Regions from separate parts of the Rufibacter sp. JT20002 genome, predicted to be linked through region 3. Evidence: riboswitches for the same ligand, from Rfam matches in the RefSeq annotation. Region 3 holds a riboswitch; each other region holds the start of a gene.

Evidence for each region. Region 3 has a riboswitch for S-adenosylmethionine ahead of ACW9SV_RS20555 (ATP-grasp domain-containing protein). Riboswitches for the same ligand answer to the same signal wherever they lie in the genome.
Region 1: it holds a riboswitch for S-adenosylmethionine, as region 3 does, so the genes downstream of both, metH (methionine synthase) here and ACW9SV_RS20555 (ATP-grasp domain-containing protein) in region 3, are expected to answer to the same signal.
Region 2: it holds a riboswitch for S-adenosylmethionine, as region 3 does, so the genes downstream of both, ACW9SV_RS19015 (O-acetylhomoserine aminocarboxypropyltransferase/cysteine synthase family protein) here and ACW9SV_RS20555 (ATP-grasp domain-containing protein) in region 3, are expected to answer to the same signal.

Annotation. Positions count from the first base shown of each region.
Region 1 covers NZ_JBSZJY010000001.1:813,583-824,249, reverse strand. Annotated here, with positions in the region: gene metF (methylenetetrahydrofolate reductase [NAD(P)H]) at 1-267, opposite strand, end outside; gene metH (methionine synthase) at 361-4,050, opposite strand; SAM riboswitch class I at 4,131-4,238, opposite strand; gene ACW9SV_RS03260 (hypothetical protein) at 4,413-4,922, opposite strand; gene ACW9SV_RS03255 (SAM-dependent methyltransferase) at 5,064-5,888, opposite strand; gene ACW9SV_RS03250 (Ig-like domain-containing protein) at 6,040-9,870, opposite strand; gene ACW9SV_RS03245 (hypothetical protein) at 10,103-10,561, shown strand.
Region 2 covers NZ_JBSZJY010000004.1:521,992-532,658, forward strand. Annotated here, with positions in the region: gene ACW9SV_RS18990 (alpha/beta fold hydrolase) at 1-520, opposite strand, end outside; gene ACW9SV_RS18995 (queuosine precursor transporter) at 550-1,347, opposite strand; gene ACW9SV_RS19000 (ribonuclease Z) at 1,879-2,796, opposite strand; gene ACW9SV_RS19005 (STAS domain-containing protein) at 2,816-3,193, opposite strand; gene ACW9SV_RS19010 (phosphoribosylaminoimidazolesuccinocarboxamide synthase) at 3,262-4,197, opposite strand; SAM riboswitch class I at 4,400-4,514, shown strand; gene ACW9SV_RS19015 (O-acetylhomoserine aminocarboxypropyltransferase/cysteine synthase family protein) at 4,796-6,133, shown strand; gene ACW9SV_RS19020 (homoserine O-acetyltransferase family protein) at 6,139-7,194, shown strand; gene ACW9SV_RS19025 (homoserine dehydrogenase) at 7,173-8,420, shown strand; gene lysA (diaminopimelate decarboxylase) at 8,719-9,864, opposite strand; gene ACW9SV_RS19035 (aspartate kinase) at 9,857-10,667, opposite strand, start outside.
Region 3 covers NZ_JBSZJY010000005.1:254,249-264,915, reverse strand. Annotated here, with positions in the region: gene ACW9SV_RS20580 (LytR/AlgR family response regulator transcription factor) at 1-131, shown strand, start outside; gene ACW9SV_RS20575 (hypothetical protein) at 326-529, shown strand; gene ACW9SV_RS20570 (outer membrane beta-barrel protein) at 896-3,703, shown strand; gene ACW9SV_RS20565 (hypothetical protein) at 4,013-4,549, shown strand; gene ACW9SV_RS20560 (LLM class flavin-dependent oxidoreductase) at 4,647-5,666, opposite strand; gene ACW9SV_RS20555 (ATP-grasp domain-containing protein) at 5,670-6,653, opposite strand; SAM riboswitch class I at 7,054-7,155, opposite strand; gene ACW9SV_RS20550 (sensor histidine kinase) at 7,448-8,710, opposite strand; gene ACW9SV_RS20545 (DUF6600 domain-containing protein) at 9,161-10,459, shown strand; gene ACW9SV_RS20540 (alpha/beta fold hydrolase) at 10,546-10,667, opposite strand, start outside.

The DNA of each region.
Region 1 (10,667 bases), on a different contig from region 3:
CACGTGGTACTTGTTCATAATGGCCGAACAGATACCTACCGTGCCTGGGCGTTTTCTAATTGTTATTTTTTCCAATAAACCATTCTCCCTTTCCTTGAACACGTACTCCTCGCGGTGGTAGGTCACGTTGATAAACGGGGGCTTAAACTCCATCAATGGGTCAATGCCTTGGTAAATAGACTGAATGCTAGTGCCTTTTACCGGCGGCAGAATCTCAAACGAGAAAAGGGTATTGGTGGCGTTCTGTAAATGCTCAGTAACTTTCATTGAAGTTATGTATGTCTTAGGCCAAGGCCTTGAAAATGCTTTTATTGAGTTTGTTTAGGGGCTGTTTTTAGCAAACTAGCGCCTAAACAATGATTAGTAATTAAGGTTAGGTGATAACCAACGCTCGGTTTCCTCCACGCTCAAGCCTTTGCGCTGCGCGTAGTCCGTTACCTGGTCCTTTTCAATCTTGCCCAATCCGAAGTACTTTGATTGTTTGTGCGCGAAGTACATGCCAGACACGGCCGCGGTTGGGTACATAGCCAAGCTTTCGGTTAAGGAGATGCCGGTGTGCTTCTCCACTTCCAACAACTGGAACAGTGTGGTTTTCTCCGTATGGTCTGGACAGGCGGGATAACCCGGTGCCGGACGGATGCCCTGGTACTTCTCCTTGATCAGGTCTTCGTTGGTGAGGCTTTCCTCCGGCTCGTAGGCCCATATTTCCTTCCGCACAATCTCGTGCAGTTTCTCCGCAAAAGCCTCCGCTAAACGGTCAGCCAAGGCTTTGGCCATGATGCTGTGGTAATCGTCGTGATCCGCTTCAAACTGTTGCACCAGTTCATCTAAGCCAATACCAGCGGTCACCGCGAAACCTCCGGTGTAATCTGCCAAGCCCGTTTCTTTAGGAGCGACAAAGTCTGCCAAGGCGATATTTGGAACGTTGGGTCCTTTCTGGCCCTGCTGACGAAGCGTCCGGAAGTGAGTCAAAACTTGGGTACGCGCTTCATCCGTGTAGATTTCCACGTCATCGTCTCCCATGCTGTTAGCTGGGAATAGACCGGCCACGCCATTGGCGGTTAACAACTTCTCGTCTACAATGCGCTTGAGCAAGGCTTGGGCATCGGCGTACAGTTTGGTGGCTGCTTCGCCAACAACCGCGTCTTCCAGCAGTTTCGGGAATTTGCCATGCAGCTCCCAAGCCTGGAAGAACGGAGTCCAGTCAATATACGGCACCAACTCTTCTAATGGGAAGTTCTGGAACACCTGCACGCCGGTTTTGGCCGGGGTGTACACATCTTCGGCTTTCCACTCAATAGGCAGTTTGTTGGCGCGCGCCTGGGGTAGGGGCAGGTATTTCTTGTCTTTCTGTCGGCTCAGGTAGCCTTCGCGCATCTGGTCGTACTCCAGGCGGGTGTCAGCGGCAAACTTCTCCTTGTTATCAGGGCTCAGCAAGTTACCAACTACGGGTACACTGCGCGATGCATCCAGTACGTGTACCACGGTGCCGTTGTAGGCAGGCGCCACTTTTACGGCGGTATGCGCACGCGAGGTGGTGGCCCCACCGATGAGCAGTGGAATGTTGAAGTTCTGGCGCTCCATTTCACGGGCCACATGCACCATCTCGTCCAAAGATGGGGTAATCAAACCACTCAGGCCGATTACGTCCACGTTGTGCTCGCGGGCAGCATCCAAAATTTTATCGGCGGGCGTCATCACGCCCAGGTCAATTACTTCATAGTTGTTGCAGGCCAGAACTACGCCTACAATGTTCTTCCCGATGTCGTGTACGTCGCCTTTCACTGTAGCCATCAGAATTTTTCCGTTAGTCTGGCGCGTGGAGGTGTCCCCGTTGGCGGCGGCGCGTACTTTCTCTTCTTCAATGTAAGGAAGCAGGTATGCCACGGCTTTCTTCATCACGCGGGCGCTTTTCACTACCTGCGGCAGGAACATCTTGCCTTCCTGGAACAGGTCGCCTACCACGTTCATGCCGTCCATGAGCGGACCTTCAATCACTTCCAGCGGCTTCTGGTACAGGTGACGGGCTTCTTCCACGTCCTGATCAATGTATTCTACCAATCCTTTTACCAAAGCGTGGGTTAAACGCTTCTGCACCGGTTCATGGCGCCAGGCCTCGTCGCGTACGACTTCCTTACCTTTGTTTTTCACCGTTTCGGCGAACTCCACTAAACGCTCAGTTGCGTCTGGACGGCGGTTCAGTAGCACGTCTTCCACGCGCTCTAGAAGGTCTTTCGGGATTTCCTCGTAAACCTCTAACATACCTGCGTTCACGATGCCCATGTCCAGACCGGCTTTGATGGCGTGGTACAGGAATACGGAGTGCATGGCCTCGCGTACGGGGTCATTGCCCCGGAACGAGAAGGAAATGTTACTTACGCCACCGCTCACTTTGGCTCCCGGCAGGTTTTGCTTGATCCAGCGAGTGGCGTTGATGAAGTCAACAGCGTAGTTGTTGTGCTCCTCCATACCCGTGGCTACGGTCAGGATGTTGGGGTCAAAGATGATGTCTTCGGCGGGGAAGCCTACTTCTTTGGTCAGGATATTGTAAGCCCGTTCGCAAATCTGGATGCGGCGCTCGTAGTTGTCGGCCTGGCCTTCTTCGTCAAAGGCCATCACCACCACGGCGGCGCCGTAGCTGCGCACTTTGCGGGCGCGCTCTTTGAACGCCTCTTCGCCTTCTTTGAGGGAGATGGAGTTCACGATGGCTTTCCCCTGCACGCACTTCAAACCGGCCTCAATCACGCTCCACTTAGAGGAGTCAATCATGATAGGCACCCGGGCGATGTCTGGTTCAGAGGCAATCAGGTTCAGGAACAAGGTCATGGCGGCCTCAGAGTCCAGCATGCCTTCGTCCATGTTCACGTCAATGATTTGCGCTCCGTTCTCCACCTGCTGGCGGGCAATGGCCAAGGCCTCTTCGTACTGCTCGTTTAGAATCAAACGCGCAAATTTTTTAGAACCAGTCACGTTGGTACGCTCGCCGATGTTCACGAAGTTAGACCCTTCATATACCGTCAGTGGCTCCAGACCGGAGTAAGTAGGAACAGCCGGTAATTGCGGCAACGGACGAGGCGGATACTGCTTCGCAATCTCAGCAATAGCCTTGATGTGCGGCGGCGTAGTTCCGCAACAGCCACCCACGATGTTCACGAAGTTGTTCTCCAGGAAGTCGCGGATGTGCTGGCCCATTTGCTCCGGCGTTTCGTCATACGCCCCGAAGGCGTTCGGCAGGCCAGCATTTGGGTAAGCACTGATATGAAACTTAGAAGCCTTACTCAGGGATTGTAAGTGCGGGCGCAGCTGCTTCGCACCCAACGCACAGTTAAAGCCTACGCTCAACAGCGGCATGTGTGACACGGAGTACAGGAAAGCCTCTACCGTTTGGCCTGAAAGGGTACGGCCGCTGGCATCGGTGATAGTACCAGAAACCATCAAAGGTAAACGTTTGCCGGTTTGCTGACTGTATTGGTCAATGGCGAACAAAGCCGCCTTGGCATTCAACGTATCGAAGATGGTTTCTACCAACAGCAAGTCCACGCCACCGTCTACCAGTCCGCGAACCTGCTCGGTGTAGGCTTCTACCAGTTCGTCATACGTTATGGCACGATAGCCAGGGTTGTTCACGTCTGGCGACAAAGAAGCAGTACGGTTGGTTGGTCCGATGGCTCCGGCCACAAAGCGAGGTTTCTCCGGGGTTCTGGCAGTCCACTCGTCAGCGGCTTCGCGGGCAATGCGGGCCGACTCATAGTTCAGTTCGTACACCAAATCCTGCATGTCGTAATCGGCCATGGCAATGGAGGTGCCGCTGAAGGTGTTGGTTTCGGCTATATCGGCGCCCGCCTCAAAGTAGAGGCTGTGTATTTCTTTGATGATGTGGGGTTGGGTGATAGAGAGCAAATCGTTGTTCCCCTTCACATCTAAGTGGTAGTCTTTGAAACGTTCGCCACGGTAATCATCCTCTTGGAGGTTGTACCGCTGGATCATGGTACCCATGGCACCGTCTAAGACTAATATTCGTTTTTTTACTTCTTCCTCAATGCGGGTCATCTTGTGCAAACCTAAAGGGTTAGTTGCGGCTCAAGAAAGGGCAGAGGAAAGTGGCGGGCGCAGGTGCGTGGGAGTTCCGTCACTTATCTCCCCCGGCGCGTAGGTGCAGCGGGTAGGAAGTAGCACCCAACTGAATTGGGTTGCTAAGACATCACAGGGCCTAATCCCTCCGTCTTTCTTGATAAGCAGTAGCAAAGATACGGGTTGCGGTTGGATTCCGCAAATGCAGGTGTGGAGCTAAAGCGCTTTGGGCCAGGTTTCAGCAAAAGAGGTATAAAGCGGAGTTGCCTGACTACAGACGAAAGGCCTGAAATAGAAAAAGCCTGCACGAGGCAGGCTTTTCAAGTAGGTTCGGGGAAGCATTAGAATGTGTAGCGGACGGTCAGAGCTCCGTCGCCATACAAGAAAAGACCGTCTCGGTTGACTTCGAAAAATGGCTTAAAATCGATGCCCACTGAAATCGGAATTTCCGTAATCTGATATTCCAAACCTACAATACCATCCACCCCCAACGTTACGAGGGTGTTATCATAAGAGTCTTCATAATGTTTGCTGGAGGGCTTGTGGTAGTATCTTCCGCGGAAAATGCCCAAGTGCCCGCCGGCTCCATAAAACCACTGCAGCCCCTGGATGCCAAACGCCGAGGCGTGTTGCTCCAATAAACCGGTTAACTGGAAGCCTCGCCGTCCGAAGCCCGTTCCCAGTATCCCCTCCAAGGCGCGGTCTTCTCTGAAAAAATACTTTCCGGAGATACCCGCCGAATACCCTCCCACCCTAAGGCCAAGGCCTACCGTTTGCGCCTGGGCGCTTTCCAGCTTGGCGAGGGAGAGCACTACTATTATCAGCCCAAAAATAAGATGTTTGTTTTTCATAGTAAAATGATTCTTCACAAAAGAGACCGATCCTGGGGTCTGCCTTTCTAAAACTTCTTAGAACCTGGGAATATTTTACCTGTGGATAAAAACTAGTAAAAAGCTTTTGGGCGATTTCCGGTTGAAACCTGAGCTCGCAAGTTAGCTTTTTTTATAAGACTGCAAGTACGCCTCGCGGGAGGTGCGTTGGCCAATTAGCCTGAAAAAGCTGATTTGGTGCTCGGTATCTTTTTTCAGTCCGCGGGCAAACGGGTCTTTTTTCTGACCGTGTTCCTCAAAATCGCGCACATATTGCTCTCTGATCAGGTCGGCGGCGGGCAGAAGTTCTGCGGTTTTGATCTGCACCAAGCCTGTCTTTTCCCAGAGCTTGCGCCACCAGGCCACTGAATGGATGTAGTACCAGTACGCCTGAAAATCTTCGCGCAGAAACTCAGGTACTTGGTCAATAGTCTCAATCTCGTCTTTGAAACATACGTCCACAATGCCAATATACCCGTCTGATTTCAGGAACCGGCAGATGTAGGGCAGATACTTGTCATCGGTGCCGAAGTAGGTGTAGGAGTCAATAACCAGCACTACATCGAAGAACTCCTCTGGGAACGGCAGCGAACGGGCGTCTAGCTGGAGCGGGAACACCTGGTTTTCCAAGCTTTCTTCCTGCACCCTTTTGTAGTTAGCGGTGGCCGAGATAGCCTCGTCTACTGCCCAGACCTGCACTCCAAACTCTTTGGCCAGGAAAATAGAACTTGCTGCCTTGCCGCAGCCCAGGTCCAACACGCGCATGCCTTTCTTTAAGGGAATGAGAGACGTGATGCTTTCCAGATTGAAGAGCACATTTTCGCCCATGGAGTGCTCACGCACCCACTCAGGGTCATATTGGGTACTCCGGGGAAAGTGGTGTTGTATCTGGTGTTGGGCAGCGTCCATGGAAATGAAGTTGGGTCTGCTGCCTTTACGCGCAGCCAAGTTCTAATGTTGAGTAGTTATCTTTTAGGGGAACTTGTCAAGCCATGTAAAATATGTTCTCCTGAAATGTAACAGTAAAACAAAAAATAAGTCCTTGACCCCAAGAGCCAAGGACTTATAGCTGTTCATGATTCAGAAGTAGTAAACTAATCTATCTCTTCATGGCCCTTAGGGTTTGCACTCCCTGCTTAGACTCTAACCGTACAAAATACAAACCTGCTGCCGTCTGATTATCTGCCCACTCTACCTGCATGATTGATTTAGCCTTTGCTTTACCTGCGGTAAGGGTTTTCACTAAGGTGCCACTTGCACTATAGATCTTCACACTATATTCTTCATCCTGAGCAAAAGCGAACTCAATGGTAGTGTTATCAGTGAAAGGGTTAGGATATACCCGGAAAGTATGGTCGGTTCCAACCTGTAGTTCTGATTCACTTACCGATGAGCTGATGGCAGCAACCGCCGGAGTAGTGGTTGTATTGATGGTAATGGTATAGTCCTCCGCCTCTCCATAAGAGATTGAGCTACAAGCATCGGTGCTGGCTAGGACGGCGTTGTAGCGGCTTCTAACCCGCATTTGCCTAGGACCGGCAACTGCGGTGGTTGGAATTGTAATGGTGGCCGTCAGAAGGCTTGTTGAAGCGGAAGCAGATTTGTACACAAACTCTCCAGCATCAGAGAAATCCCTGTCTCCATTATAATCTATCCAAACACCAAATCCCTGCGGATAAGCTGCCCCAGACTGTACTTTGAGAGTATAGGCTTGCCCCGGAGTAACGGAAGTGGTATAGGTTCCAGATGCGGGATAAACGGTGTATCCTATGGAGGTTCCGCCGCTGCAGCCCGAGTTATTATTCACCAGAGTGTTAAAGCTAAAGTTGTTGATGAAGTCCCCATCTGAGCAACCCATGGTATACGTAGGAGCACAACTGGTAATTGTAACTGAAACAGCGGCAGAAGTGGTAACCTTACCTAGGTTATCAGTTGCCTTAGCCGTAAGTGAATAGGTTCCCATGGCTACTCCAGACCAACTGAAGGAGTAAGGGGCCGTCAGGTCTTCCCGTAGCTTGGTGGTTCCAACAAAGAATTCCACTTTAGACACTGTTCCATCAGAATCTGTGACGTTGGCCGTGATGTTGATGGTGGCTGGGGCAGAGAAAGTGGCTCCTGCGGTAGGTGAGGTGATAGAAACGGTAGGGCCTACGTTGCCGCTGGTCACAGTTATAGATCTTGCCGATGAGGTAGTGACTTTGCCTAAGTTATCAGTCGCCTTGGCAGTTAGCGAGTGGGTTCCGGCTGTGGCTCCTGTCCAGCTGTAAGAGTATGGGGCAGAAAGGTCTTCGCCCAGCTTGGTGGTTCCGGCAAAGAACTCCACCTTAGCCACCGTGCCATCAGTATCTGCGGCGTTAGCAGATATAGTGATGGTGGCTGGAACTGTGAAAGTGGCTCCGGCGGTAGGGGCTGTTAAACTTACGGTAGGAGCGGCATTATCTTTAACCGTAATAGATACTGCGGCTGAAGTAGTAGCTGCTCCTATATTATCAATTGCCTTGGCGGTAAGGGAATAGGTGCCAACCGTAGCGCTTGTCCAGGTGTAGGAGTAGGGAGCTGTGAGGTCTTCACCCAATTTAGTGGTACCCCGGAAGAACTCTACCTTAGCTATTGTTCCGTCAGTATCTGCGGCATTAGCGTTGATGGTGATGGTTGCTGGAACCGTAAAGATTGCTCCGCTTGTGGGAGAAGTCAAGCTTACTGTAGGAGGAGTGGTCGTTTTCACAGTAATAGATCTGGCAGCAGAAGTAGCGACCTTGCCTTGATTGTCTGTCACCTTGGCGGTCAGCGAGTAAGTGCCGGCGGCAGCTCCGGCCCAGTTGTAGGAGTAGGGAGCTGTGAGGTCTTCCCCCAGCTTGGTAGTTCCTGCGAAGAATTCCACTTTAGCCACTGTGCCGTCAGGGTCTGCGGCGTTGGCGGTGATAGCAATTGTGGTTGGGTTAACGAAGACTGCTCCAGCTGCTGGTGCAGTAAGACTTACGGTAGGAGAGGTGTTATGACTAATTGTGATAGTATAGTCTTCAGCCTCGCCATAATTGAAAGAACTACAGGCATCGGTGCTAGCCAGAACATTGTTAAATAAACTTCTCACCCGCATTCGGGTTGTACCTGACGTCGCAGTTGTGGGTATAGTGACGTTGGTGGTTAAAAGGCTGGTAGTGGCGGAAGGTGAGCCGTATACGAACTCGCCCGCATCATTAAAGTCTTTATCTTGGTTATAATCTATCCAGACGCCAAACCCCTGGGGGTAGGAAGTTCCAGACTGTAGTTTAAGGCTATAAGTAACGCCTTTGTTTACAGCGGTGGTGTACGTGCCAGATGGAGCGTAATTGGTGTACCCAGTTGAGGTTCCGCTGCTACAACCCGAGTTGTTATTCACGAGCGTATTAAAGCTTAGGTTGTTGATAAAGTCTTGGTCAGAGCACCCGGTAACATATAAAGGTGTGCAATAGCTGGATGAAGAGATAGTGTAGGAACCTAAGGAGCCATAATCTGAGTTAGCTCCCAATGCCCCGGTGACTCCATCCACTGTAAGGTAATAGGTTCCGGCTGCTAAGGTTGTGCTTAAAGAAGCTGCCAGGGTAGATGGGTCAGCAGTTGCTACTACCGTGCCAGCAGAGTTACGCAACGTAAGGGAAATGTCCAGGTTGGGGTGGCTGGGATCCGGATTCACGGTAAGGGACGTCAGTCCGCCAGAAGAAGTGAATGAAAAGACATCCACATCGGTGCGGGTTGTGACAACCCCTTTGTTTTTTTCCGCTAAGATGTCACCATTAGTTTCTACTATAAGTGGGGTGGCCGTTGTAGTGGTGTTTCCATGGTCATCGGCGCGATAACCAAAGCCGTTTAGGGTAGAAATTTTTGCTAAATCATCTTCTGTGTTGTTGGCGTAGGGGTACTCACCTTTACTCCATTGAACCACCGGTACAGAATATCCTGCGCCCATTACTGGCCCCCAAGAGCTTTGTCCCCAGAAATACTCTTCAGCGGGAGAGGTTCGTCCGTCATGTACTAACTGTAGTGTATGCCCTGCCTCATGGGTACCGGCCTCTCCGGCGCCCTTTACGCCAGTGTTCCACACCCAGCAAGGAGTTTCACCGTAAGAGGTGCCTCCCCAGGTAAATGACCCAATGTACGCTACGCCTCCAGCGTTAGGATAGAAATAGTTAGTGGGAGTAAAGATGACGCGCATCCGGCGGTTAACCGGAACACTGTTAAAGACGGCTTCACTGGTAGTCACATTAAGAGCAAAAGGCCGGAAATCTTCACTTACCAGTTTCCATACCTCCGTCATTTCAGCTTCGCTTAGGGTGGAAGGCTCAGCTACAATGGGGTTGCCACCGTTGAAATTTGAGTTCCACAGGGTATTAGATACTGTCTGCCCGTCAAAGTCAAGGTAAACTACTGCTCCGGCACCAGGCAAACTCTGAAGGATAGGAACGGCATTAGCTATGGTAGGTGCCTGGGCTGTTTTGAATCGTTCCTTCTCTGGTTTTTTCTCAAATTTAGGAATGCCCACACAGAGCACTTGATCAATATCTTCTTCTTTTAAATACACTGAACCATCTGGAGTGGAAGAGTATCGATAAAACTTCTTTTCCTCTCGCATGATGATGGAACCGGAAACCTCCCGGCCATTCACGCTTAGGTTGAAACTACTATACCTTGAGCCGGAAACTTCTCCGTAAAAATGATTGGCCGCCCCCTCCTGCTTACTTGATTTCAGTTTGAGGGTTAAAGGCTTTCCACCGGGTAGTTGATGGCTGACCTGTGCCTCGAGAGCCGTTGCGCTGTTGGCTTGTTGGACCTTTGTCTTGTAAGTTGTAGCTATATCTTTAATTTTTCCGATATAGATGGGGTTTTGGGCGGTGGCAGAGCCTGTGACCCAACTGAAGAATAGAAGGGATAGAAGTAGATAGATCTGTTTCATAAGTGTATACGTTAAATGGAAAGGATATTTGGTTGTTTATTTTTTATTATCTTTTAGAAAATAGGGTGAAAACGTTTTAGGAGTAGATGTGTGATACTTGTTTGCGCGAGGTATGTAGTTTGTGAATGATTTGTTGAAGCTGCTTTGTTTATTGAATGATATTAGTTGTGGTAAATAAATGTAAATTGTATGATGTAGTCTTGGTTTATTTATTTAAAATTTAATACCAATAATGATGAGATTTAAAGCTGATTTTTTTGTTTTAACAACCATTTGTGTGTTGCTTTCTTTTGCGTGTACCGGTTTTAAAAGTACTGTTCTAAATGATCTAGAAAAGTCGTTAATTATTGGTTCTTGGGTGGTCGTAGAACCAACAACTACCCCACTTGCCATTTTGCCGCACTGCAAGGCAATCAAAAAAGGTTCTATATTTAAGTTTTCTCAAAATACACTTGAGGTGTATGATTCTGATTTAGAAAAGCCCTGTGGTGTTTTTTCTTTCAAGATCAGTGGCAACACAATCAGCTTTTTCAAGAATGATATGGTTTGGCTGTGTACCTTTGAGTTGACCTCCAATTCATTAAAGCTTACCTCAACTAATTTTATTACCTCTCATATTTCAGATAAACCTGTAAGAGACTCCATTGATGGTTTATCTAATATTGTGGTAGTTCTTGAGAAAAAAGAATGATTTATTTTTTTATTTATGCTGCAGGATTATGTACTTTTTTCAAAGTATTTGTTATGTATCTTAAAGGTTGAATTATAGTGTTTGTTAATTGAGTAATCAATAGTTT
Region 2 (10,667 bases), on a different contig from region 3:
TTACAATCACTCCTTCTTTTGCAGCTTGGTGACGCCACAACAGAATCTGGTTTAACGACCAGCGCAGAAAAGGAATATCAGTCTCCTGGATGATGGCTTTCAGAATCTGTTTTTCTTCTGGGGTGTGCGCTCCAAAGAGCCAGTTGGCGGGAGATACCCACTCCTTGAACATGCCCAACGGAAGCCATTTCTGCATCTGTAAGGCTCCGGCTAATTTGTAATGCAAGGGTAACTCCTGGGTGTTGGCTAAACTTGATAAAAGAATCACATGTTTAACCGGAATTTGCTTGGCGATCTCCTGCGCCATCATTCCCCCGAAGCTTAAACCTACCAATACAGGAGGCTCCGAGTTCAATTCCATTTGCCATATCAATTTCGTGGCATAGGAAGCCATGGTGTCCTGCGGCTCGGGGGTAATCCATTGGATGACTATAGGATTTGGGTGCTGTAACTGCAGGAATTGGAACAGGCGTTCATCGGCGCAAAGACCACTTAGAAGATACAAAGGAGGTTGATTCATGAGCAGTAGTCCTGAGGCTTTAAACTAACTTAGTCTTTGGAAATGTACGTCTCCAAAGAAACCTCCTGCTCCTGGGCCAGGTACCGATCTATCACTGAATGGGCGACATAGAGAACCGGCGTCAGTACAACGGCCACGGTGAACTTGTACAAATAGTTGATCACAGAGACGGAAAGTACTGTTTTCAGGTCCCAATCACCGAAAAGGTAAAAGGCGATGAACAGCACAACTACCGTATCTACCAACTGGGAAACCAAGGTAGAACCCGTGGCCCTCAACCATATTTTTTTATTCCCAGTTAACCGTTTCAGCCAATGGAACACATGGGCATCTAATAACTGCCCCAGCAGGAAAGCAACCAAAGAACCCACAATGATGCCCAGCCCCTGACTAAAAACTTTATTGAAAGCGAAGTTCATGTCAAAAGCGGTTCCATTGGGCCCCTTGCTATTGATGTCCTGCCAAAACTGCGCCGGTGGTAAAGCCGTGGCAATTAAGATGACCAGAAAAGCATAAGCAATTAATGCCGCCGTTAAATAACTGATGCGCTTAACCCCGTCCTTCCCGAAATATTCATTGATGATATCGGTGGTGACGAAGACAACCGGCCAAATGATAACGCCTGCCGTCAGGTTGAAGTCCAACTTTGCCCCCAGTACCGGAATCTGCGCCCCCGGCAGATCAAACAACCCTTCCCCCGAAAAGATCTTCACCCCAATCAACTCAGCCAACAGCGCATTCGTCAGGAAAATACCGCATAGAACCATGAATAGCTTCCGTTTCCTAAAACCTAGCCCAGAAACAGAAGTGGAAGAAGTTTGCTGCATTTCTAAATAAAGCTGATTGAGCCTGTAAAGATGAAGGAAAGCAAGAAATAAGCAATAATGAGAAAAACTCTGGTTTCTGGTCAGTCTTTCCAAAGCAGTTCCTAAATGCCTTTCCTACTCTATAATAGAATCATTTTAGTAGGTAGATAGCTTACCTTGGGATGTTCAAAAGATCGAATTTTTAAAGGAAAAGGTTTAACCATAATGATTTAAACCGACAGACAATTGAAGGTTCAATCCATAGACTTGAACTGGGGAAGGTAAAAGTACAAACTACTTGGCTATGCAACGTAACAGGCAAAAGAACCCAATTCCAGTCTTTCGGGTGAGCGCCTTTGTTATAGACCTGGTGCCGCAGGCAGGCCTACTGGCCAAGGCTAAAACAGCAGCGCGAGGCCGGAAGACGAGGCCTCGCGGCCTTGAGCGCACCAAAGCAAAAATGAAACAATAAAGCTTTTACAAGCAGGCTAACAGAAGCTACGTCAGCTACAGCAAATTAAAAGCACCCAAAAACCAACAAAGTCAAAATCCCTACTCCAACACACTTATCGTTTTCCCCTCCGTAGCCAAAGCCGTATTAGGAAAAATGGCCTGCGCTTCTTCTAGCAAAGGAGAGAGATCTTTGTATCGAGCCGAAAAATGCCCAATGAGAAGTCGCCTAACTTGGGCTTTCTCCGCTAAAGTGGCGGCTTGGGCGGCGGTGCTATGAAAGGTATGGGTGGCCCGGTGCTCCATGTCGCTCAAAAAGGTAGACTCATGGTACAGGAGGTCAACTCCTTTCACATAAGGCAAGATGTCTTCTTTGTACTTAGTGTCAGAGCAGTAGGCGTAGCTGCGGCTTCGTTTTGGGTCTGTGGTAACATCTTGGTTGCGCACCAGAATCTCGCCCTGTTCATTTCGGATATCCTCGCCCCATTTAAGCCTTACCAATTGAGGAGGGGTTAAAAAAGAAGGGAGCTTGCCTTTAAGTAAATGGCGGGGTTTGGGTTTTTCTTTAAACAAATAGCCACAACAGGGCACCCGGTGCTGCATGGGCAGCGAGTGAACGGTCATGTATTTGTCTTCGTAGATTTTCTTGCAGATGGTAGTGTCCACTTCCACAAAATTGATGTGGTAGGGGAGTTGGGTGCCACCGTACTTGAATTGGAGGGTGATGATCTCGGCTAAACCCTTCGGGCCGAATAGATTAAGGTGGCCGGTGCGCTGCTGCAGGTGCATGGTAGAAAGCAGGCCCGCCAGACCAAAGTAATGGTCACCGTGCAGGTGACTTATAAAGATATTACAAATGCGCTGATGCTTTACTTTGTATCGCATCAGCTGCATTTGTGTACCTTCGCCGCAATCAATCAGGTTAATCTGATTGCCAACCGTGAGTAGTTGGGCGGTATGATTTCTATCAAAAGACGGGGTGGCAGAAGAGCTCCCAAGAATTTTTAGCTCAAAGTCCAAACTGCAGCCCGCTTAATATCTATTCTTCTTTTTTGGTTAGATCGCTTTCAATCTCGTGCAGGAAAACGCGGTCAATGCCTTCTTCAACGGTTGGAAGAATGTTCAATACAGACTCCAGTTTAGAGATCGTGATCAGCTTGGTTACGTGCTCTTGCAAGCCAGTAAGGATAAGAACCCCCCCGGAAGAATTGCAAAGACGGTTTGCAATCAGGATAGAGGATAGTCCGGAAGAATCAGTATATTTTACGTTGGTAAGATCCAGGATCAGGTTAGTAATACCTTCTGCATTCAACTTCACAAACTCAGACTTCAAATCAGGTGCGATCGTGGTGTCTAGTTTTTTTTCATCTATGGTGATGATGGTGTAATTCTCTTTTTTATCAATTGTGTACTTCATAAGTAACAGCAAAAAGGTTTAGAGTGCGAATCTACCAATTTTTGGTGGAATATCTTTAACAAAGTAAGTTAAAAAATGTTGGCCGCAATGCTCTCTTGGAGCGTATGTGGCTGGCTGGCATAGTCTTGGGGAACAAACTTTATGCCTAACAACTGTTCATACAATTCTATGTAGCGCTGTGAAATCTCAGTTACTTTTGCATCAGACATTTCGGGCACTTGTTGACCTTCTTTTCCCTGAAAGCCATTCTCAATCAGCCATTGACGTACAAACTCCTTTGAAAGTTGTCGCTGTGGCTGACCGTTTTCCTGGCGTTCCTGATAACCTTCTGAGTAAAAGAATCTTGAAGAATCAGGGGTGTGTATTTCATCTATCAAATAAATGATGCCATCTGCTTTCCCAAACTCATATTTGGTATCCACCAGGATAAGTCCGCGCTCGGCGGCCAGTTCAGTTCCGCGTTGGAATAGGGCTCTGGTGTACGCCTCCAGTTGAACGTAATCCTGCTCAGAAACGATACCCTGTTTCAGGATTTCCTCTCTGGAGATGTCTTCATCGTGGCCCTCGGCGGCTTTGGTCGTAGGGGTGATAATTGGTTCAGGAAACGGGTCATTTTCCCGCAGCCCCTCCGGCAGGGACACGCCACACAAGGTACGCTTACCGGCACTGTATTCACGCCAGGCATGGCCCGCTAAATATCCTCTGATAACCATTTCCACTTTGAACGTCTCGCATTGGCGACCAATCGTGACGTTAGGAGCCGGTTGGCTCAGAACCCAGTTAGGCACTACATTGGCCGTTGCTTCTAAAAAGGTGGCTGCAATTTGGTTCAGTACCTGTCCTTTAAAGGGGATGGCCCGCGGCAGCACCACGTCAAAGGCAGAGATCCGATCAGTGGCCACCAAGGCCAGTTTGTCTTTGAAATAATAAACATCCCGAACCTTGCCCCGGTAAAAGCCGGTTTGTTCTGGAAAGTGGAAGTTGGTTTCTTTTAACGCTTGCATGGCAGATGACTAACGGCGGCAAAGTTAGGAAAGGTTACAGACGGGACAAGTATATTTCTCCCAAACCCTTAGGAAGGCCGTGGCCTACATTTACTAACATTTGTTGGTTTTTGAAAATAAATTGCAAAATATTTTCAATTTTATTTGGGTTTAAAGATTTCGTTAATAGATTTGCAGCATCAAGTCAATTATTCCGGTAGTTGATTTATAAAGAAGAGCGGAGAGACAGGCTCAATGAAGCTCTAGCAACCTACCAGCCGTGTAAGGTGCTAAGTCCTGATCCCAGGGGACATATTGCCACTTGGGGAATATAAATTGATACGAAGATGGAAAAGCAAATCAACGCCACTTCTAACAATGCAGCGCCGCACCTGACCATGGCGGCAAAAGGTAACACACCTATTATTATCTCCTCTATTACGCGAATGTGCACTATGTCCATGATGGATATTTGTTGCTGTTGTCGCTAATCCCCTCATCTAAAGTAATTTAAATTTTCTTTAGGGGCCTGACGCACAGCGGCAGGAGGGAACCTGTTGTCTGTTAGTTTTCTGGCTCTTGAATTTGTTCAATTTTTCAATTGTAACCGGCTATAATCATGTCTAATTCTTATCGTTTTGAAACCCTTCAGCTACACGCTGGCCAAGAAATAGATGCTACCACTCGTTCACGGGCGGTGCCTATCTACCAAACTACTTCCTATGTTTTTGAGAACGCAGAGCATGGGGCTAACCTGTTTGCGCTAAAACAATTCGGGAATATCTACACCCGCATCATGAACCCCACCACCGATGTGTTTGAGAAACGCATTGCCGCTTTGGAAGGGGGCGTGGCCGCCGTTGCCGTTGGTTCAGGGCAAGCGGCTCAATTCATTGCCTTAAATAATATCCTGCAGGCAGGTGACAATTTCGTGGCCTCCAGCAACCTGTATGGTGGCTCTTACAACCAGTTTAAGGTAGCTTTCAAGCGCTTGGGCATTGAAGTAAGATTTGCTAAGAATGATGAACCAGCCACGTATGCGGCCCTTATTGACGAAAACACGAAAGCCCTTTATCTGGAGACTATTGGCAACCCCCGTTTCAACATTCCAGACTTTGAATCCATTGCGGCGGTAGCGGCGGGGCATCAGATTCCGTTGGTGGTAGACAATACCTTTGGGGCGGGCGGATATTTGTTCCGACCATTAGAGCACGGAGCCAACGTAGTGGTGGCCTCTGCCACCAAATGGATTGGCGGGCACGGGACCAGCGTGGGCGGCGTGATTGTAGATGGCGGAAACTTCAACTGGGGTAATGGAAAGTTCCCGCAGTTCAGTGAGCCTTCAGAAGGATACCACGGCCTGAACTTCTGGGAAGTATTCGGGGCTGATGGACCCTTCGGGAACATTGCCTTTGCTATTAGGGCCAGGGTAGAGGGTCTTCGTGATTTTGGGCCGGCCTTAAGCCCGTTCAACTCCTTTCAATTAATCCAGGGCTTGGAAACCTTGTCGCTACGGGTAGACCGCACGGTTGAGAATGCCTTGGCTTTGGCGCAGTGGCTGGAGCAGCATCCTTTAGTGGAGAGTGTGAATTATCCGGGCCTTGCCTCCAGTCCTTACCATACTTTGGCGAAAAAGTACCTGAAACGCGGCTTCGGTGGAGTGTTAAGCTTCAACTTGAAAGGGGGCAAAGAAGAGGCCGAGGTTTTTGTTAACAGTCTAGAATTGGTGAGCCATCTGGCAAACGTAGGCGATGCCAAAACCCTGATCATTCACCCAGCCTCTACCACGCACCAACAATTGAATGAAGAAGAGCAGTTGTCAGCAGGGGTAAACCCCACGCTACTGCGGGTGTCTGCGGGTATTGAGCACCTAGAGGACATCAAAGCAGATTTTGAACAGGCGTTTGCCAAAGTGAGAGTACAGGAACCGAAGTTGAAGGCCGCAGTAAGTGAGTAGAAGCCATGTTGAAAGGACGCGTTTTTGAATTTACAGATGAATTTACGCTGGAGTCTGGGCAATCTTTGCCCGGCTTCCAACTCTTTTATACTACCTGGGGCACCCTGAATGAAGATAAAAGCAACGTAGTGTGGGTTTGCCACGCCTTTTCCGGAAACGCTTTTGTAAAAGATTGGTGGGGCGACCTGTTTGGTGAAGGCAAGACCTTTGACCCTGCCAAGCATTTTATTGTCTGCGCCAATACGCCGGGCAGTTGCTACGGATCTACCGGACCTTTGAGTTTAAACCCAGATACCGGTAAACCTTATTACCATGCTTTCCCAACGTTAACCAACCTGGATGTGGTACGGGCGTTTGATGCCCTTCGGGAGCACTTGGGTATAGAGCAAATCAATGTTCTCATTGGAGGTTCTATTGGCGGACAGCAGGCATTGGCGTGGGCGGTGGAGTACCCATACGTTACCCGCCGGCTGGTGCAGATTGCTGCCAATGCCCGGCAAACTCCATGGGCCATTGCCTTAAACGAAAGTCAGCGCATGGCCATAGAACAGGATGTCACCTGGCAATTGGCCACGGATGATGCAGGATTGAACGGAATGAAAACGGCCCGTTCCATTGCGTTGCTGTCTTACCGTACTTATAACTCGTACAACCAAGCGCAGAAAGAGAACTCCTCAGACCTGAAAAAAACGTACCGGGCCGCCAGCTATCAACAATACCAGGGAGAGAAGCTAGCCAAACGGTTCAATGCTTTTTCTTACTGGCAACTGACCAAGATGATGGACAGTCACCACGTAGGTCGTAACCGGGGGAGCCTACAGGAGGCATTGCGCCATGTACAGGCCGAGACTCTGGTGATTGGGGTGGACAGCGATCAACTATTCCCGGTGAATGAGCAAAAGTTTGTAGCCAGATACATTCCTAATGCTACCTTCCAGATAATACATTCTGAGGCCGGTCACGACGGCTTCTTATTGGAGACGGCTCAATTAAGCCATCTTTTGGATACTTTTTTACAGAAAAAACAACAAAGAAAAACATGGATTCCCACCGTCTTCTAAAAATAGGTTTGTTTGGGTTTGGCTGCGTAGGGCAGGGCTTGTATGACCTTCTCTCCCGCGAAGAGTCGCTTCCTTATAAGGTAGAGCGCATCTGTGTCAAAGACCCTAAAAAGCTTCGGCCCTTGCCTTCAGAGAGCTTTACGTATGATTTTCATCAAGTGCTTCAGGACGAAAGCCTGGATATTCTGGTGGAAGCTATTAGTGACGCCAATGAAGCCTACACCATTGTTTCTGAAGCCCTGAGGCGCGGTAAAAAAGTAGTAACTGCCAATAAAAAATTGGTGGCTTACCACTTACCCGAGCTTTTGGACCTACAAAACAAGTTTGGCGGCGTTCTCTTGTATGAGGCAGCCGTGGCCGGAGGCATTCCTATTATTAGAACGGTTGAGGAGTATTTCTCCAATGAACCTCTGGAGCGGGTGCACGGAATCTTGAATGGTTCCTCTAATTATATCCTGAGCCAGATCTTCAAACTGCAGAAAGTCTACTCAGAAGCATTGAAGGAAGCCCAGGATAAAGGGTTTGCGGAGTTAGACCCCTGGTTGGATGTAGCCGGAGCCGATTCACGGCATAAACTGTGCATCTTAACGGCCCATGCTTTTGGCCGGACGCTTGCCCCGGAAGAAGTGGCCTTCTTTGGTATTGATTACCTAAGTGATCAAGACTGCGAGTATGCAAAGCAAAATGAAGCGGTTATCAAGATGGTCGCCTCGGTACACCTTACCGCCGACGGAGAGTTGGTGCCGGTGGTTTTGCCAAGCCTGGTAGATGCCTCAGACGACCTGTTTGTGGTGGAGCAGGAGTTTAATGGTGTGGTGGTACAGGGAGCGTACTCTGGTCCGCAATTGTTCAAGGGCCGCGGTGCCGGCGGACACCCTACCGGAGCGGCCGTGCTGTCAGATATCGTCTCTGTGAGTAATGGCTACAGCTATGGGTACAAGAAACTAAGCAAAACCACCAATGCCCCGGCTTTGGCCCTGGACTTTGGTTTTGAAGTTTATCTACGTTGTAGCGAGCCTGAGTTGGTGGCCGCGCTGGGGTTAACCAACCTGCAGAACGTGCAACGGGACAACGATACCTTCAGCGTCATCGGAACGGTTTCTTTGGGTAACCTGATCAAGACGCAAGACCAAATCAGAAAGTCTGGAGCTTATATCATGGCCCTTTCCTCCGATTTTGTTGGCGCGACTTCTAAGAAGGAAAAAGAAAAGGTAGAGTTATCTTAATAAAGCCTCCTTAACTACTAAGTTGAGCTTAAAAGTATTGAAACGGATCAACCGTTTTCTAAAGAGTAGCTTGTTTATTTAGTTCGTTCAAATTGCGCAGGCACCTGGTTTTATGCCGGGTGTTTTCGTTTGTGGCCTTTTTTAGGAAAAACAGCTTAAAACAGGGTGTTAAAACGCCTGCAAAGCTGATGGCAGTTGAAAGCCCTTTAAAGAAGAAACCTCCGCTTTGGGCCTGTTTTCAAAAGACAAACGCCGAAACGGAGGTTTAGTAAGATGAGCTATAAAGTAGCTTGAAAGCCTAGGAAAGATATACAGCCTTTACCCTGTCCCGAAGGTTGTATTCAGAAACCATCACCTCACCGTAAGCACCGGCGGTTCTGATGGCTACTAGATCGCCACGTTTGGTTTCGGGGAGTTCAACCGCTTTAGAAAAGCAGTCAGTAGACTCGCAGATAGGCCCTACCACGTCATAGGTTTTGGCGGGCAAGTCGCTGGTAAGGTTCTCAATCTTATGGTACGCCTGGTACAGGGCCGGGCGCATCAACTCAGTCATTCCGGCATCCAGAATCACGAAGTTGGTCTTTTGGCCATGTTTTAAGTAAAGTACCTTAGAAATAAGATTTCCGCTTGGAGCTACCAGGGCCCTGCCTAACTCAAAGTGCACCACCTGTCCTTGGCGTTTCTCCAGCAATCTGTCAAAGATGGAAAAGTAAGCCGCGAAGTCTGCGATGGGGTTTTCTTCGGGAGTATGGTAATCTACGCCTAATCCGCCGCCCACATTCAGGTGCGGGAAGCTAAGGTCGCGTTCCTCAAACCAATTTTGGATTTCGTTCACGCGTATGCAAAGGTTTTCAAACGCCCGCAAATCTGTGATCTGGGACCCGATGTGGAAGTGCAAGCCCACCAGCTTCACGTTAGACCAATAGGCGAAACGAGGCAATAGATCCTCCAGTTCCCAGGCATTGATTCCAAACTTGTTTTCCTCTAAACCTGTGGTAATGTGCTTGTGCGTGTAAGCATCCACGTTCGGGTTAATGCGCAAGGCCACCTGCGCCACTTTCCCCTTCGCAGCCGCCAATTCCTGAATCACCTCCAATTCCTGCACAGATTCTGAATTGAAGCAGAAAATGTTGGCGTCCAGGGCAAAGTTGATCTCGGCATCTGATTTTCCTACGCCTGCAAACACAATCTGCTCGGGGGCAAAGCCTGCCTCAAGAGCTCTGCGTACCTCATTGCCACTTACGCAATCGGCCCCAAAACCCCGCTCCAAGATTTCGGCAAGGATTGGAGCGTTGGCATTTGCTTTAAGGGCATAATGCACATGGTAATCGTATTTAGAGGCCTCTTCTTTTGCGGCATCTAGTGTTTGCCGCAGAAGGGAAAGGTCATACGCGTAAAAAGGGGTTTGGTGCTGAGAGAACGCCTGAAGTTGTTCTTTAAGCATGGCTTTCCTCTCTTTCCTGGAACACTCCTTCATTAATGGAGATCAACGCATCTTCTTTATAGGTGGTGTTTACCAAAAAGCTGATGTTGTTTTTGCTTCCTCCGTAGGAGATCATGCGCAACGGAATATGCTTCAATGACTGAACCACTTTAAGGGCGGCACCTGGTTTGTCTTCCATGAAGTCACCCACCACGCAGACAATGGTCAAATCTGTGTCGATCTCCACGCTCCCGAACCGCTGCAAGGCCTCGGTGATTTCGGGCAGGTAGGTTTGGTTGTCAATGGTGAGGGAAACCGCCACTTCTGACGTAGTGATCATATCAATAGGCGTCTTGAAACGCTCAAACACCTCAAACACGCTGCGCAGGAAACCATAGGCCAGCAACATACGGCTAGATTTGATCTTGATGGCAATGATGCCGTCTTTTGCAGCAACTGCCTTGATTTTGTTTCCGGTTCTCTTGGAGGAGATGGTGGTACCAGCCGCCTCGGGTTGCATGGTGTTTAACAACCGAACCGGAATGTTATGCTGCTGAGCCGGAAGAATACTGGATGGGTGCAGGATCTTTGCCCCAAAGTATGCCAACTCCGCCGCCTCATCAAAAGACAGCTCCGCGATAGGGTAAGTGTTCTTCACCACCCGCGGATCGTTGTTGTGCATGCCGTCAATGTCGGTCCAGATCTGAATCTCAGAAGCTTTCACAGCCGCGCCAACAATAGAAGCGGTATAGTCACTGCCGCCTCGCTTTAAATTATCGATCTCGTTTTTGGCGTTCCGGCAGATGTATCCTTGGGTGATGAAC
Region 3 (10,667 bases):
ACAGGGCCATTAAAGAAGCTTCGCAGTATTTCGGGCGCAAGCTTGCGGTGACCCTCAACATTCCATTTCAAGAGGAAATCATCGTGAGCAAAGCCAAGAGCCCGCTTTTCCTGAACTGGCTAGCCAGCTAGAAATCACCTTGGGTCAATAAGGGAATCAAGAAATGTAGCTGTCATTAGAGAGCTGGCCGGAAACGGCTTGGCTTTCCCTTGGAAAACCGCGACTGTTTACCAGGTGTTTTCCTGAAAGTAGACCCAAACGGACGGTGTACCTGCAAAGGAGAGCCACCCTAGCTTTATCTCTGTTTTTAAAAACTATCATCCAAATGAATCATCACCTCATCACCCAACTGGAGAACGAGATTGCGCTCAAGCAAAAGTGTCTCCATTCAGCGGAGCTGCAGAAAATAAATAAGAAAGTAGCGCTTTTGTTGCTGCAGGAACTAAAGGAATTGAAATTCCAGCTGAAATCCATAAAGCAGCAAAATTCCAAAATGGAAAAAAGGAAGTCGTTTGTGGCTTCCTATTGATTGCCTTTAATGTGAACTCAGGAATTCTGGCAAAAAGTGATTCATAATTTGTGCCCCACGCATACCGTCCCCCTTTGAAGGGGGTAGGGAGATGATAATGGCGCAAGAGGGCCGGAATGCTGTTGTTCGCTGTTATATCCGGTTTAGAGATTCCAATAAATTTAATACCTCCGAATAATCTGCATGTGTAATCATCCCCCTACCCGCTTCAAAGGGGGACTGGAACAAGCAGAAATCTCTGAACAGCTGCAGTAACAACTTCAAACCTTGATTTGCCTGTTTCACTCAGGTTTAGATGGTGCCCAGGGACGGGTTTCATGACATTTGTTTCATCGGGCGAGAAGCCTTTCACAGATGAACAGAAGCATGAAACGGTTATTTTTATTGATGCTGTTGCTGACAGGGGCAGTAGCGACCTCAGCGCAGACTTTTTCCATCTCCGGCAGGGTGGTGGATGCCACCGACAAATCCGCTTTGCCCGGGGCCACGGTGATGCTCACCCGCCTGCTGGATTCCACGCAGACCGTAGCGGCCTCTGATGTCCAGGGGGCTTTCAAACTGACTGTACCGGCGGGAAACTACCGGCTCAGCATTACTTTCCTGGGGTACCAAACCTATCAGAAATCTTTGCCCATTTTGGCTTCCGCTGACTTGGGAGCTATTGCTTTGGGGTTGAACAGCCAGGTATTGAGCGAGGTGCAAGTGGTAGGGAAAATCCCGCCGGGTGAGTTGAAAGGCGACACCACCCAATTCAATGCGGCCGCTTTCAAGACCAACCCTGATGCTAGTGCCGAGGACTTGGTGCAGAAGATGCCGGGTATTACCGTGACTAACGGAACCTTGCAGGCCCAGGGCCAGGAGGTGAAGCAAGTACTGGTAGACGGCAAACGTTTCTTCAGCGATGACCCCAGCGCCGCCCTCCGCAGTCTGCCCGCCGATGTGATCGCCAACATCCAGATCTTCGATAAAAAGAGCGACCAGGCTGAGTTCAGTGGCGTGAGTGACGGCAACGAAGCCAAAACCATCAACATCATCACCAAACCCGATAAACGCAAAGGCCAGTTCGGGAAAGCGTCTGCCGGGTACGGCACCGGTGGCAAATACATGGTGGGGGTAGCGGTTAACTCGTTTAACGGAAACCAGCGCCTCACGCTTACCGGCCTTACCAACAATATCAACTTACTTGATTTCTCAGTTGGGGAGACGCCCGGCGGCGGGATGCGAGGCCGCAGGCCACCCATGGGCGGCGGAACCACCTCGGGCTTGATCTCCACCAACACCATTGGGTTAAGCTACAGTGACCTCTGGGGAAAGAAGATGGAGGTAAGCGGCAACTATAAGTTCACAGAACGCGAGGTTACCAACAACCAGTTCCGGACGCAGAATTACACGCTTCCGGCAGACTCAGGCCAGGTGTACACCGAGAATAGGTTGAGTGCCACCACCACGGCGGGCCATCAGTTCAACTTCCGGTTAGATTATAACATCAACCCGAACAACCGCCTGTTAATTACTCCCAGCTTGTCGGTGCAGGACAACACCGCGACAAATAGCGTAACAAGCGCTACCTCCAACGTGAACGGTGCCTTGAACAGCTCTGAGAACACCACCAACACTGACAGCAAAGCGGTGACTTTCAGCAACAACATCTTGTTCAGCCATACATTTGGCAAGCCCGGCCGAAACTTCTCCACCAACCTGACCACCAGCTACTCGTCTAGCCAGGGAGAGAACACGTTGCAGGCCAATACAATTTACTACCGGGGTTCCACTTCCCTTGAAAACCAGAACCTGTTCACAGACCAAAACAGAACGGGTTTTTCCTGGAACGGGGATGTCACCTACAACGAACCGGTTGGGGAATATGGACAGGTGCACCTCTTCTACAATCTGGGTAATCAGCAGAATGACGCAGACAAACGGGCTTATGAGTACGCCGAAGGCACCGGCGACTACAGCCTCCTGAACTCGGCCTTGAGTAACACCTTTCGGAGTGATTACTTTACCCAGCGTTTCGGAACGGGGTATCAGTATGACCATGGAAAGTTGCGGTTCCAGGTGAATGCCCGGTACCAAATCGCCTCCTTGGAAAACGACCAGGACTACCCCTCAGAGGATTTCTACACCAAACTGTTTACCAGCCTTTTGCCCTCTGCAAACCTGAACTTTAAGCTCTCGCAAAGCAAGAACGTTGATTTCAACTACACCACCAGCACCAACGCGCCTTCGGTGGACCAGTTATCAGAAGCCGTGGACAACAGTAACCCGCTCCAACTATACCAGGGAAACCTGGGTTTGGGGCAAAGCTACAGCCATAACTTCCGGATGGGTTTCCGCAATTTTAATACTGAGACAAACCGGGTCTTTTTTGTGGGGTTTTTCGGGAACGTGGCCCAAAACTACATTGGCAACAGCATCAATAGGGCTACCACCGAACCCATTACCCTGTCTAACGGGTTGGTGCTGGAGAAAGGCCAACAAATTACCACTCCTGTAAATCTGGACGGTTACATGAACGTGCGCTCTGTCATGCATCTCGGGCAACCGGTCAGTTTCTTGAAATCAAATTTCGGGCTGAACGCCAGCGTGAGCTACACCCGCATCCCCGGGCTTACTAACGGACAGCTGAATATCTCCAGTGCGCCAAGCGTAGGCGGCGGGTTGTCATTGAGCAGTAACATCAGTGAGAAGATTGATTTCAACCTCTCCACCAACTCCACTTACAACTTTGCGCAGAACTCCTTGCAAACGCAGCTGAACAGCAATTACTTCACCCAGAGCACCAACCTGAAATACAACTGGATCTTCGGCCTCGGATTGGTGTACCGGACGGAGCTGAGCCACCAATATACCTCCGGGCTTTCTGAGGGCTACGATGCCAATTTCCTGCTCTGGAACATGAGCATCAGCAAGAAGCTGTTCAAGAGCCAGCAGGGCGAGTTGAGTTTGAGCGTGAACGACCTACTGAACCAGAACGTGAGCGTCCAACGTAACTTCACCCCTCAGTATGTGGAGGATGTGCAGTCTAGCGTGCTCCAGCGGTTCTTCATGCTTACGTTTACCTATAACCTGCGCAACTTCACCGGCAGTGCCCCCACAGAGACCAACCGCGACAGAGGCTTCCAAGGCCCGCCTCCCGGCGGATTACCTGCCGGGCCACCACCGCAGGGTTAAGGAAGGGAGTCGTCGGCTAACTTGAATTCATTTAAAAACTCATAGAAGCCGTTCAGAAGGATTTATAGAAAACCGTTTTTGCCCTCAGGTGAAAGCGGTTTTTGTTTTAAGCACCTTTTCGGAGAAACGGCTGGGAAAAGCTGATGGCCAGTTGGAGGGTCGGTTTTGTCCGCTTCACTTCAGGCTTTGTCCGTTTGGCGGATTTCTCCGGTTTTTGACCCATTTCTGGCACCTGCTTTGCAAATGGTAGAGCAAGCAGGCCACAGGAGCCTGAAAGACTAGAAACGTAAACTCTTAATCTTACCTAAAATGAAAAAGTATTTTGCAATGTTGGCCCTAGGATTGGCAGTAGCCGGAACTTCTTACGCGCAAACCGGTCCGCAGGGGGAAAGAACCCAGGACAACAGAACCGAGCAGCGCAAAAAAGACAAAGGTGATTTCCGCCGGGGCAACGACAAACGGGCCCAACTCTCACCAGAGGAAAGAGCTACCAAACGCACTGAGTTGTTGAGCCAGAAACTGGACCTGAGCAATTCCCAGAAAAAGAAATTGCAGGCGCTTAACCTTAAGCACGCCCAGCAGATGGAAAGCTTTAAAGGCCAGTACGCCCAAAAAGACCAACGTAACGGAACCCAGCGCAACGACCAACGCCGTGACCAGATGCACCAGTTGAAAGCCTCCTGGGAGAAGGAGCTCAAAAGCATCTTGAGCAAAAAACAATACGAGAAATACGAAGCTGAGCGCAAGCAAATGCAAGCCAACCGCGCTAACCGTAAAGGAAAAGAAGGTAGCCGTTTAGAGAGAAGAGGAGGTACCAACCGCTCTGAAGGACAAAACAGAAGCTAAGCGTATACACTGAACAAGTAAAAAAAGAGGCTCGCCATTGACGAGCCTCTTTTTTTACTTGTTCAACTTTCCTGAAAGCTGAATAGTGGGCGATTTCCTAAACCAATACCTGAATCACTGACTCAGAGAAACGCTCCATTTCCTCTAGTTGCGGGCTGCATTGCAGCAGGAAGAAATCCACGCCTACTTTCTCGTACTCGCCAATTCTGTCCTGGATCTGGGCAGGCGTTCCGGTGAGGCCGGTGCGTAGGCCGCGGTTAGAAACGGAGTAGTCCTGCAAAGAAACCTGTTGCTCCAGTTGCGTACCGGCCAGCCACTGCTGGTAGTTGCCATAACCTGCCGCAGAAGCGTTCACATCCGTAATACGCTCCAGTTCCTTCTTCACTTCCTGCTCCGTTTCACGCACGATGGAGTACGCCGCCACGCCAAACTTCATGGGCGGCAACCCAGCTTTCTCGCGGCGCTCGCGCATGTCTGAGATGCGGTTCCCGATGGTCTCCGGGGAGTCTCCATGCATCACGTAACCGTCGCACTGGTTAGAGATAAGCGTCTTAGCGGCTTCAGACTCGCCTCCGGCGTAGATAAAGGGCTTTTTCTTCGGCTTGGGCTGCAGCACGTTGTCGGTGACCTGGTAGTACTTGCCTTCGTAGGTGAAATGGTCTTTCTCCCAGAGGTTCGTTACCACGTCCAGCCACTCTTTGGTGCGGGCGTAGCGGTCATCGTGCTGCTCAAACTGAATGCCATACTTGGTGGCTTCGTCTTTCCACCAACTGGACACCACGTTCAGAGACAGACGGCCGTTGCTGATCAGGTCAATGTTGGCGGCGGCTTTCGCCAGCAGCGCCGGGTTATGGAAGGTAGGGCGCACCGCCACCATGATCTCCAGTTCCTTTGTCACAGCGGCCAAAGCAGCGGCGGTAGACCAGGCATCCAGGGCCGGAGCTTCCTGGCCTTTGATGTCGTTCAAGTATAACTCGGCAATAAGCGAGAGGCTGTAGCCCCATTCCTCGCTGCGTTGCGCCAGTTGCTTCACGTAGTCCCAGGAGGTGGTCATGCCTTCATCAGGCACATTGCGAAGCCAGCCGCCAAATACAGGTAACCAATATCCGAACTGCATGGCTTATACCTCCTCTGCTACTAGTTGGGCCTTTTTCTCCAGAAAATCTACCAGCTTCTTGTGCGGGTTGAACCCGATCACGTTCACGGCATCGGCCACGAAGTTAGAAAGCGCGTTCACGTCATAGTAGTACAGTTGTCCGTCGCGGTCGTCAATGATGTACTCAATACCTCCTACGTCAATGCCGGAGTTCTGCACGATGGCCTCAATGGCGTCAATTACTTCCTGCTCTGGGGTGTAGCCTTCTACTTTCAGGCCGTTTTTAGGCGCATCTAAGGCGCAGGCGTTGCGCACCAGTTCTACGCCGGTTGTGGTCTGGCAGATATCAGCAGGGCACAGGTTGAAGCTTTCGCCGGTAGTGTACACTTTGATGGCATAAAGGTATTTGCCGCCTAGGGTCTCCACGCGGTGGATGTACCCGCCTCGGGCCGGGATGAACTCCTGCACCAAAGCGGTGTGGTCAATGCCCAAATCAATCTCGTTGTTCGCCACCGATTGCGCCAGTGACTCCACAGAGTCATATTTGATGATGCCCGCGCCGCTGCCGCCAATGTTGGCTTTCACGACGATCGGGAAACGCAGGCTTTCCGCGGCTTTTACCGCCTGTGACGCATGGTTGATCACGCGCGCTTTCGGGTAAGGCAAGCCCAGAGACTGCAACAGCGATAACTGCAGGGCCTTGTTGGTCTCGTACTGGAAAGCTTTGTGTCCGTTCACGGTTGGCGTGCCGGTGCGCTCCAGGTGCCCCAATAAGCCTAAGGTATAGAAAATGCCGTTTTCATTTCCGCGTAGGTAGGCAGAAGGGCTCATGCGGTTGAAGAACAGGCTGTACGGCGTTTCGTCCTCGGCCAGGTCATAGGTGTGCTCAGCGGCGTTCAGGCGTACATAAGGTATACCGCGGGCGTCTAGCTCTTCAAACAAAGGTTTGAACCAGTCTGGGTGCTCGTGGAAAATGGCAATTGGTTTTTCAAAAGAAGGAGTGCTCATGTTCGTTTGTGTAATTGGGTTCGTTTAATGGTAGATATCTCTATAGAGGTATAGGAGATACTATTGTTTGTTAGTGGTTAAGGAGCGTTTTAGCGTTGTTTAAAAAACAGGGTAAAAAGGATCAGCTTATCAGGCCAAAAAGGTGGAGGTAGCCTCTGCGTTGGAGGAGGACTGAGCAAAGGGATGGCCGCAAATGGTTGCAAGTCCGGTAAAAACAAACCTGATTTAGAATGGGAAATTCAGGTATTGCCCTTGCTACGCCTCAGAGAGGGCTAACAACAGCAACAACAAGAGAAGGGCCGTACAGGCACGGGCTGTAGGGTAGGACCGTTAAGTCTTGACAATAGTTTCTGCAGTAGGGCAGCAATAGAAGAAAGCAATGTAGTGGTCATGGGCTGTTCGTTTATATTTCCTAAGTCCCTTAGGCAGGAATTAGCACCTAGTCTTACCTAGGTTGCTAGAAGTTCATAGAGCCTGTTCTCTCCCTTCTTCTGTATAAATCAAGCCCCAACAAGAGGGGTAATTGACTTTAGTGCTGCAAAAGTGCAGTTGAAAATAATAGAATCCAAATTTTATGCAAAATTCATGTAGCAACAGATGCTCTTTGTCAGCAAGAACAGTAATAGAGTTACCGCCTCTTGTTGATTTCAAAAGAACTAAAAACCCATTTCGCGCTCGATTTAGGGGAATCAGGCCTAAACCAGTCCTACTTTCATGTAGGCTTTTTAGTGAACGAAGCTACTTCCTTTGAAGCTGGCGGAATTGGAGTGCCGATTAGAAGTTGCAGGCTGATTTTACTTCGCGATGGGTAGGGTGATGGAGAAGGTAGTGCCTTTGCGTTCCTCGCTTTCTACTTCAATAGAACCGCCGTGCTGCTCCACTAATTGCCGGCAGATACTCAACCCGAGCCCAGTGGACTTTTCGCCTTTCAACCCTTTTCTACGGGCCTTAGAAAACCGCTCAAACAGCAGCGGCCTAATTTTCTCCGGAATGCCGATGCCTTCATCCGTTACCTGCAGCAGGAGATTTTTCTTTTGCTCCTGCACTCTGATCAGGATTTTGCCATTAGTGGGCGTGAATTTGGCGGCGTTGGAAAGCAGGTTGTTCATGATCCGGTGAAACCGATCTTTGTTTAGATGGGCGTAAACCGGACCAACCGGATGCAGGAGTTGCAGATCTTTAGAACCTTGCAACTGGGACTCCCATTCACTCTGGATATCTTCTAGTACCTGGCAGATATCCAGTTTCTCCAGCGGAATGGCTTCCTGCTGGTCTTCCCGGGCAACATAAAGTAACTCGTTGATCGTTTGTTTAGAGGTTTGGCAACTAGTTAAAATCAGGCCAAGGTATTGCTGTTCCTGCTCAGGGGTGAAATTCTTTTGCTGCAGCAGGGAAGTAAGCATCTCAATGTTGTTGAACGGGCTTCTCAGGTCATGGGCCACTACGCCCAGAATCTCAGATTTAGCCTGGCTCATTTTCTGAATCTCCTGGTTTTTTTTTTCAATCTCCTTTAACTGCAGAAAATGGGTAGCCCGGTAGCTGTACATGATGCGGGAGAGAAAATAAAAGCAGACCAGGATCACAAAAGACATGCAATGGTTCAGGATGGCCTGCTCCGGCCCTAGAAAGGAAAAGTAGATAACCAACGTGAAGGCCAGCGAGGTGAGGGCTACCAAAAGCAGGGTTTCCAGGTACTCAAAGTCCCATAGGAAGGCCACGGTCACCAGCCCCAACAGGTACATGGTCAGGGTATTTTTAGGGTTAGACTGCGCTATGAACGTAATACCCAGACAGCAGGAGATAAACGCAAACCCAAAGCCCAGGCACAGAAGTTGCGCCACCCAAAGAGGAAGTCTGTTTTGCCTGCCTTTCAGAAAAAAGTGCTCTAAACTAAGGGTAACCGCCGAGGCAAGCACCAGAGAAATATTAAGTCCCCTGAAAAAGGTAACGTGCGCTGTTTGGTTCAGGAGCGGAAACAGCAAGGGTAAGAGCATAATACCGCAAGAAACCGACATAGCCAGGTAAGCGGCCAGCCGAAGCTTCTTTAAGTTTTGCAAAACATACTCCTGCCTGAATGCCTGTAAAGGCAAAGGTGCGGGCGCATTGAAAAAGTAAAATTTCAACGTAAACTCTGGAATTGTAAAAATCTGGCAATTGCCTGGGGGAGGGGGGCAAAAGTATGGTGCAAAGGTACTAAAAAGTCCCTTTTTTATGATGCAAAAACCAGGTCCGTTTTTTTATACCGTAAATCTGATGAAATGGAATAATCCTAAGTTTACTTGAGGTAATTGCTCGTATTTGGAGAGAGCAACCCAAAGAAGTGCCTTCGTGCTTAGTATGAGGGGATTATAGCCAAGTAATTTATTTGAAACAGGACCCAAATAAAGGTGATTTTGGCAAGGTTTTGGATTGAGTTCACAAAACGAAGTTTTCCTGTTTTTAACCCAATTGAGTAGGAAACGTGATCCAGTTTTTCGCGCCGCTGCCCAATATAAACATCAGTCCCGATGAAAACCTTTTTACAACGCTTGTGGGCGCTGGGGGTGGTTGCCCTCATGGCCTTCAGTCTGCTCAGGGTTCCTGAAGCGCAGGCTCGTCCGGGAGACCGTGTGTCTTTCCAGACCTTTTATGATGAACTGGACCCTTACGGCCGCTGGATCAGGGACCCGGAGTACGGCTATGTTTGGTCTCCGGACGTGGGGCGCGATTTTCAGCCGTATGCCACACGCGGGCATTGGGTGATGACCGAATACGGCAACACCTGGGTATCTGACTATGATTGGGGCTGGGCTCCTTTCCACTACGGCCGATGGATGTACGATGACTATTACGGTTGGCTTTGGGTGCCGGGCTCTGAGTGGGGACCGGCTTGGGTAGATTGGCGTAACGGGGGCGGCTATTACGGCTGGGCACCTATGGGCCCAAGAGTAACCTACGTGGTGGCGCCGGTGCGCTGGGTGTTTGTGCCCGTGATGTACATCACTAGTCCGCGCATTTACAGCTACTGCGTGCCTAGAACCCGGGTGGTCAACATCTACCACAATACCACCATCATCAACAACTATTATGAGCGTGATAACCGGCGATATGTGTATGGCCCAAGAAACCAAGACATAGAACGCGCCACCAACCGCAAAGTGAATGTTTACCGCGTAGACAGAGACAGTCGGCCAGGTAGAACCTCAGTAGCTGATAACTCCGTTCGTATCTATCGCCCTGATGTGAACTCGCGCCGCGAGGAAGCACCTACCCGTGTGGTTGCCCGAGATAATTCCTCCACTAGATCTCGCCTGACAGACACCAACAGCGGTACCGTAGGCAGGACTGACCGGAGCAGCAGTACCGGAAGAACCCGTACAGGCGCAGAAAGCGATACCTACCGTAGCCGGACTGGCTTGGAGTCCTCCTCTGAGCAGCGGAGCGTGGAAACGGAAAGAATTCGGACCCGGGAAGGCCTACGGGAAAGTACCTCTGACCGAATGGACCGTGCTTCCCAGACCCGCTCAAGCACCAGAGAGTATCCGCAACGTTCTGATGAAACTAACCCGGCCGGAACCCGCACCCGTTCCTCGTATGAGTCGACAGAACAACGTTCTGAGGGTTCGTATTCACCCCGCCGGTCAGATGCTTCCTCTGGCCAAGGCCAGTACCAGACCAGAAGCCGGCAAGAATCTGCCGGGTCAGGACAGTACCAGCAAAGAAGCCGCGAAGTCTCTGCTCCGTCTCAGACCCCGGCCCAGCGCCAAGCTTCTCCCCGCCAGGAATCCTCATCCGGAAGAGAGTCTAGTCGAGGCGGCAGAAATTAAGAGTTTTTGATTTAATGAATGATGGGAAAGCCGCACTTCTTTGAGGTGCGGTTTTTTGTTTTAGCGTGGTTTGTCCAAAACGGCTATTAAGCCCTCAGAAAATTTTCCATCCAGGCATTTACTTTTTCCGGCTGTTCATGGTGCAGCCAGTGGGTAGCGTTTTCCAGGAAGAACAGTTGGCCGTTGGTGCATTGCTCAATACTTGGCA